3 regions of the Paenibacillus sp. FSL H8-0034 genome follow, and region 1 is predicted to be linked to each of the others. Evidence: a T-box and tRNA genes for the amino acid it is inferred to sense, from the RefSeq annotation. Region 1 holds a T-box; the other regions hold tRNA genes.
What was found. The T-box of region 1 lies ahead of NST47_RS10250 (valine--tRNA ligase). A T-box ahead of a tRNA ligase gene usually reads a tRNA of that ligase, here a tRNA-Val.

Region 1 (2,246 bases):
CAACCTGTAAAGCCATTCGGTTTGACCTCTTTGCTGCAAAGTTCCTCGTCAGTCAAAGAGGAGCAAAGATTAGCTGAATCAGAGGCTGCACAGAGTGCTCCCGCTCCGGGTGACCGATTGGAATGGAAGAAGCTGCTGCTGAGCTCAACGAGTGAGAAGCAGGAATTCCGCCGCGTTCGGTTATGTATTGTACAGAAGGAAGAAACCTTGGAAATCATTGCGAAGCGCTATGAATTAAACCCACGTGAAATTGCACTGTTTAACCGATTAGCCGAGCATGAAGTTACCGTAGGACAAATCGTCTATATTCCCAAATAAACGAAAATGCCCGATCAAACCTTAATAGGGGTTTGAAACGGGCATTTTTGGCTATAATAAGGATAAAACCTTGGTTTATAGGCGGATATGTTATTGACTCCATCGGTAATGTTGTTTATCATAGATGTAATCATATGTTTCAATAACTTGGAAAGGGAATAGTAGGCAGCTAACCCATCAGAGAGCGGAATTGTTACGCTGAGAGGTTCCGTAGGATGTAACTTGCCGAAGTCGCCCTGGAGTTGCAGCATTCAAGGCAGGTCTGAGATTCAATATAGCCATCTCGTATGGTCATTGAATGCTTGGTTTGCGGATAGATGCTGCCGGTATCAGCCGTTATCTGTTGAAGTGCCGCATAGTGGGCAGTAATGTGTCAGCCCAATTCTTTTTCTTATGCGGAATAAAGGTGGTACCACGGAAGCAGATCCTTTCGTCCTTTGCGGCGAAGGGATTTTTTTGTTGCCTATGAAAGTGCAGTGGATGGGTAGAAGGTTAAACCCTGGCCCAGTCCAGCCTGCAGGTAATGGATGAATAGTATGGATAATGGAGGAACCCGCGATGGAAGAAATAAAAACAACGGAAATGCCGACGACCTACGATCCGAAGGAAGCGGAAAGGAAATGGTACGAGTACTGGCTGAAGGGCGAATACTTTAAAGCAGGGCAGCGCAAGGATGCAGAGGCGTATACGATCGTTATTCCTCCGCCGAATGTAACAGGCATGCTGCATATTGGGCATGCGCTGGATTGCACACTGCAGGATATTATGATTCGTACCAAGAGAATGCAAGGCTATGATGCACTCTGGCTGCCTGGATCTGACCATGCCGGAATAGCGACACAAACCAGAGTCGAGCAGAAGCTGCGTGAGGAAGGCATTACCCGCTACGATCTGGGCCGTGAAAAGTTTCTGGAAAAGGTGTGGGAGTGGAAGGAGCATTACGCGGATTCGATTCACCAGCAGTGGGCTAAGATGGGCTTTTCGCTGGATTATTCCCGTGAGCGGTTTACACTGGATGAAGGACTGTCTAAAGCGGTCCGTGAAGTGTTCGTCCGGTTGTACGAAAAGGGCCTTATTTATCGCGGCAACTATATTATTAACTGGGATCCGGCAGCACGGACCGCTTTATCGGATATTGAGGTTGAACACAAGGAAATCCAGGGACACCTGTACCATTTGAAATATACAGTCAAGGATAGCGATGAGTTTATTGTGGTTGCCACAACACGCCCGGAAACGATGCTGGGTGATTCTGCTGTTGCGGTGCATCCGGAGGACGATCGATATCAGCATTTGATTGGAAAGGTATTGGTACTGCCATTTGTTGGTCGGGAGATTCCGATTATTGGCGATGAATATGTGGATAAGGATTTTGGAAGCGGAGCTGTAAAAATTACGCCTGCTCATGATCCGAATGACTTTGAAGTAGGAAAGCGCCATGATTTGCCGCAAATATTGGTTATGGATATTACAGGTACAATGAACGATAAGGCTGGACCTTATGAAGGTTTGGACCGTTTCGAGTGCCGTAAGCAAATTGTTGCCGATATGAAGGAATCCGGGGTTTTGGTGAAAATTGAGGATCACGTGCATCAAGTCGGCCACAGTGAGCGCAGTGGAGCTATTGTTGAGCCCTACTTGTCCACCCAATGGTTTGTGAAAATGAAGCCGTTGGCGGAGCAGGCGATTGCTGCGCAAAACTTGAAAACTGGAGTTAATTTTGTTCCGGAACGCTTCGAAAAAAGTTATTTGCAATGGATCGAAAACGTTCGTGACTGGTGTATTTCCCGTCAGCTGTGGTGGGGGCATCGGATACCGGCCTGGTACAATGACGAAACAGGGGAAATGTTCGTATCGCACAGCGAAGCTGAGGCTTCCGTCCGTGCAGGCGGCGGCAAGATCCGTCAGGATGAGGATGTGCTGGATAC
Region 2 (2,246 bases), 870 kb from region 1:
TCATTCGCAGAGTGTAAAGGCACAAGGGAGCTTGACTGCGAGACAAACAGGTCGAGCAGGGACGAAAGTCGGGCTTAGTGATCCGGTGGTACCGAATGGAAGGGCCATCGCTCAACGGATAAAAGCTACCCTGGGGATAACAGGCTTATCTCCCCCAAGAGTCCACATCGACGGGGAGGTTTGGCACCTCGATGTCGGCTCATCGCATCCTGGGGCTGAAGTAGGTCCCAAGGGTTGGGCTGTTCGCCCATTAAAGCGGTACGCGAGCTGGGTTCAGAACGTCGTGAGACAGTTCGGTCCCTATCTGTCGTGGGCGCAGGAAATTTGAGAGGAGCTGTCCTTAGTACGAGAGGACCGGGATGGACGTACCGCTGGTGTACCAGTTGTTCCGCCAGGAGCACGGCTGGATAGCTACGTACGGAAGGGATAAGCGCTGAAAGCATCTAAGCGCGAAGCCCCCTCAAGATGAGATTTCCCAATTAGTAAGACCCCTTATAGACGATGAGGTAGATAGGTTCGGGGTGGAAGTGCCGCAAGGTATGGAGCTGACGAATACTAATCGGTCGAGGGCTTATCCAAGAAAGAGTCTTGCAAGCGAAAGCGAGTGAGACGCGCTGCTCAAGCGTAAAGTGTAAGTTTCGGATCTAGTTTTCAGGGTGCAAACTCTGAGCTGCCTGTCCTTTGTAAGGATGGATATTTTCTCGCAGCGATTTCGAAGGCGTAACGCTTCGAAAAAAGCTTAGGCTTACGAAGTCAGCTTTCTAACGAAAGCTCTTAGTTTGGTGATGATGGCGAAGGGGAACCACGCGTTCCCATCTCGAACACGACCGTTAAGCCCTTCAGCGCCAATGGTACTTGAACCGCAGGGTTCTGGGAGAGTAGGACGTTGCCAAGCAGCCCCCACGAATGTGGGTTTTTTTTTACCATGAATATTCCCTGATAGCTCAGTTGGTAGAGCACTCGACTGTTAATCGAGTTGTCACAGGTTCGAGTCCTGTTCGGGGAGCCATATGGAGAGGTGTCCGAGTTTGGTCGAAGGAGCACGATTGGAAATCGTGTAGGCGCCACAAGCGTCTCAAGGGTTCGAATCCCTTTCTCTCCGTAGTCATTATTGAATAAGGCCCGTTGGTCAAGTGGTTAAGACACCTCCCTTTCACGGAGGTAACAGGGGTTCGAGTCCCCTACGGGTCACCAAAGCAAGGGCGCTTAGCTCAGCTGGGAGAGCATCTGCCTTACAAGCAGAGGGTCGGCGGTTCGATCCCGTCAGCGCCCACCATATATGTATTGATTGACGCGGGGTGGAGCAGCCCGGTAGCTCGTCGGGCTCATAACCCGAAGGCCGCAGGTTCAAATCCTGCCCCCGCAACTTAATGATTTCGAGGGTAAATGTGCTTCGAAAACACTGTGGAGCCGTGGTGTAGTGGCCCAACATGCCTGCCTGTCACGCAGGAGATCGCGGGTTCGAATCCCGTCGGCTCCGCCATTTTATTGAAAATACATAAGGCTCGGTAGCTCAGTCGGTAGAGCAGAGGACTGAAAATCCTCGTGTCGGCGGTTCGATTCCGTCCCGAGCCACCATGTACTTCCTAATTGTATACATTGTCGGGACGTAGCTCAGCTTGGTAGAGCACCTGGTTTGGGACCAGGGGGTCGCATGTTCAAATCGTGTCGTCCCGACCATTTTAAATTTAATGCTAATTACATATAGTGATAACCGATAAACCTTGTCTATCAAGGTTTTTTTGCTATTTCGGAAAAGCTTTTAATAAGTATCCATTTAAATAGTAGAAACACGGATAGGAATTCTTAATTACATACAAAAAATCCATATTCAAATAGCCTTCCATTATGGATAATAATAGGAAGAAATAGCGGATAGCGAGGAGTTATGAACATGATATTAGAAAAAGTGGCTTATGGACAAAAATCGGTTCTGAGACAGCTAATGGAGCTGTATAAATATGATTTTAGCGAGTATGAGCTTGATGATGTTAACGAGCAGGGATACTACGATTATCCATATTTGGATCATTACTGGACTGAGGACGGCAGGTATGCTTTTTTTATACGAGTTGATGGGAAGCTGGCTGGCTTCGCTTTGATGAGAGCGCTTGGAGTGGATACAGAAGGGGATGCGATCTATTCGATGGCAGAGTTTTTTGTGATGAAGAGATTTAGAAGAATGGGAATAGGAAGCAAGGTAGCGATCAGCTTGTTTGACATGTTTCCAGGGAAATGGAAGGTGG
Region 3 (2,246 bases), 5.7 Mb from region 1:
ATCCGGTGCAGGGACCGTGTCAGGTGGGCAGTTTGACTGGGGCGGTCGCCTCCTAAAATGTAACGGAGGCGCCCTAAGGTTCCCTCAGAATGGTTGGAAATCATTCGCAGAGTGTAAAGGCACAAGGGAGCTTGACTGCGAGACAAACAGGTCGAGCAGGGACGAAAGTCGGGCTTAGTGATCCGGTGGTACCGAATGGAAGGGCCATCGCTCAACGGATAAAAGCTACCCTGGGGATAACAGGCTTATCTCCCCCAAGAGTCCACATCGACGGGGAGGTTTGGCACCTCGATGTCGGCTCATCGCATCCTGGGGCTGAAGTAGGTCCCAAGGGTTGGGCTGTTCGCCCATTAAAGCGGTACGCGAGCTGGGTTCAGAACGTCGTGAGACAGTTCGGTCCCTATCTGTCGTGGGCGCAGGAAATTTGAGAGGAGCTGTCCTTAGTACGAGAGGACCGGGATGGACGTACCGCTGGTGTACCAGTTGTTCCGCCAGGAGCACGGCTGGATAGCTACGTACGGAAGGGATAAGCGCTGAAAGCATCTAAGCGCGAAGCCCCCTCAAGATGAGATTTCCCAATTAGTAAGACCCCTTATAGACGATGAGGTAGATAGGTTCGGGGTGGAAGTGCCGCAAGGTATGGAGCTGACGAATACTAATCGGTCGAGGGCTTATCCAAGAAAGAGTCTTGCAAGCGAAAGCGAGTGAGACGCGCTGCTCAAGCGTAAAGTGTAAGTTTCGGATCTAGTTTTCAGGGTGCAAACCTTGATGCTTACGTAGTCAGCTTTCTATGAAAGCTCTTAGTTTGGTGATGATGGCGAAGGGGAACCACGCGTTCCCATCTCGAACACGACCGTTAAGCCCTTCAGCGCCAATGGTACTTGAACCGCAGGGTTCTGGGAGAGTAGGACGTTGCCAAGCTAACCTACATAGGTTTATATGATTAAATGTTTTAAATTAGTTCGGCCCGTTGGTCAAGTGGTTAAGACACCTCCCTTTCACGGAGGTAACAGGGGTTCGAGTCCCCTACGGGTCACCAAAGCAAGGGCGCTTAGCTCAGCTGGGAGAGCATCTGCCTTACAAGCAGAGGGTCGGCGGTTCGATCCCGTCAGCGCCCACCATATATGTATTGATTGACGCGGGGTGGAGCAGCCCGGTAGCTCGTCGGGCTCATAACCCGAAGGCCGCAGGTTCAAATCCTGCCCCCGCAACTTAATAATTTCGAAGATAAGTAAGCTTCGAAAACACTGTGGAGCCGTGGTGTAGTGGCCCAACATGCCTGCCTGTCACGCAGGAGATCGCGGGTTCGAATCCCGTCGGCTCCGCCATTTCCATTAGTAAATATTGAGATTTAATTATTGAATTCATATCCCGTAAGGGTTTATTCGTTTGTTTATAATCCATATATTATGGCGATCGTGGCGAAGTGGTTAACGCATCGGTTTGTGGATCCGACACTCGAGGGTTCAATTCCCTTCGATCGCCCATTTCTAAGATTAACCAAATTGGGGATTAGCCAAGCGGTAAGGCAACGGACTTTGACTCCGTCATCCCTAGGTTCGAATCCTAGATCCCCAGCCATTATTATGAGACATTAGCTCAGTTGGTAGAGCACCTGACTTTTAATCAGGGTGTCGTAGGTTCGAATCCTACATGTCTCACCATTAACACAATGCGCGCGTATGGCGGAATTGGCAGACGCACTAGACTTAGGATCTAGCGGGCGACCGTGGGGGTTCAAGTCCCTCTACGCGCATCATGTACCAAAGGATTCCTGATTACTCCTATCTCTTATGGGTATGCATAATCAGGAAGTAAGCTGACAACGGTTCTCTACCGTGTCAGCTTTTTTTATTTTCTTCAAGTTTCCTATCAATAAAAGATGCGAAAATTGAAATAAAATGTAAAATAATGTAAATTAAATCAATCTGTTTATATGAATTTCCTATGACTTTTATAGGCATTTAGTTGAGTGTGGTGTACAATGACTACGAATAGATGGTTCATACTGCCAAAGTATAGAGGTGAATGTGGGGAGAAAAAGACTTAAGTACATGGAAAGTCGGAACTAGATTATGAAAGCGATTGTAAATGTCTTAGCGAGTGCCAAGAGGATATTTTATAAGAAGGAGTTCAATGCTGTGGAGACAATACTCAAACTGCTTCAACGGTTCAGTCACGGATGTAGATGGTTCCAATTAAAAAACCATAAGATTGAGATGAAATTGCTTCTAACGTACCCTTTG

Region 2: it has a tRNA-Val gene. The T-box ahead of NST47_RS10250 (valine--tRNA ligase) is inferred to sense a tRNA for this amino acid. The anticodon was not compared.
Region 3: it has a tRNA-Val gene. The T-box ahead of NST47_RS10250 (valine--tRNA ligase) is inferred to sense a tRNA for this amino acid. The anticodon was not compared.

Annotation. Positions count from the first base shown of each region.
Region 1 is NZ_JBBOBS010000001.1:2,253,290-2,255,535, forward strand. Features, by position in the region: gene NST47_RS10245 (LysM peptidoglycan-binding domain-containing protein) at 1-318, shown strand, start outside; T-box leader at 458-759, shown strand; gene NST47_RS10250 (valine--tRNA ligase) at 877-2,246, shown strand, end outside.
Region 2 is NZ_JBBOBS010000001.1:1,383,342-1,385,587, forward strand. Features, by position in the region: rRNA gene NST47_RS06250 (23S ribosomal RNA) at 1-579, shown strand, start outside; rRNA gene rrf (5S ribosomal RNA) at 779-895, shown strand; tRNA gene NST47_RS06260 (tRNA-Asn) at 934-1,009, shown strand; tRNA gene NST47_RS06265 (tRNA-Ser) at 1,013-1,102, shown strand; tRNA gene NST47_RS06270 (tRNA-Glu) at 1,120-1,194, shown strand; tRNA gene NST47_RS06275 (tRNA-Val) at 1,201-1,276, shown strand; tRNA gene NST47_RS06280 (tRNA-Met) at 1,293-1,366, shown strand; tRNA gene NST47_RS06285 (tRNA-Asp) at 1,407-1,483, shown strand; tRNA gene NST47_RS06290 (tRNA-Phe) at 1,503-1,578, shown strand; tRNA gene NST47_RS06295 (tRNA-Pro) at 1,604-1,680, shown strand; gene NST47_RS06300 (GNAT family N-acetyltransferase) at 1,895-2,246, shown strand, end outside.
Region 3 is NZ_JBBOBS010000001.1:7,973,365-7,975,610, reverse strand. Features, by position in the region: rRNA gene NST47_RS35625 (23S ribosomal RNA) at 1-679, shown strand, start outside; rRNA gene rrf (5S ribosomal RNA) at 805-921, shown strand; tRNA gene NST47_RS35615 (tRNA-Glu) at 965-1,039, shown strand; tRNA gene NST47_RS35610 (tRNA-Val) at 1,046-1,121, shown strand; tRNA gene NST47_RS35605 (tRNA-Met) at 1,138-1,211, shown strand; tRNA gene NST47_RS35600 (tRNA-Asp) at 1,252-1,328, shown strand; tRNA gene NST47_RS35595 (tRNA-His) at 1,413-1,485, shown strand; tRNA gene NST47_RS35590 (tRNA-Gln) at 1,507-1,581, shown strand; tRNA gene NST47_RS35585 (tRNA-Lys) at 1,589-1,664, shown strand; tRNA gene NST47_RS35580 (tRNA-Leu) at 1,677-1,756, shown strand; gene NST47_RS35575 (sensor histidine kinase) at 2,220-2,246, shown strand, end outside.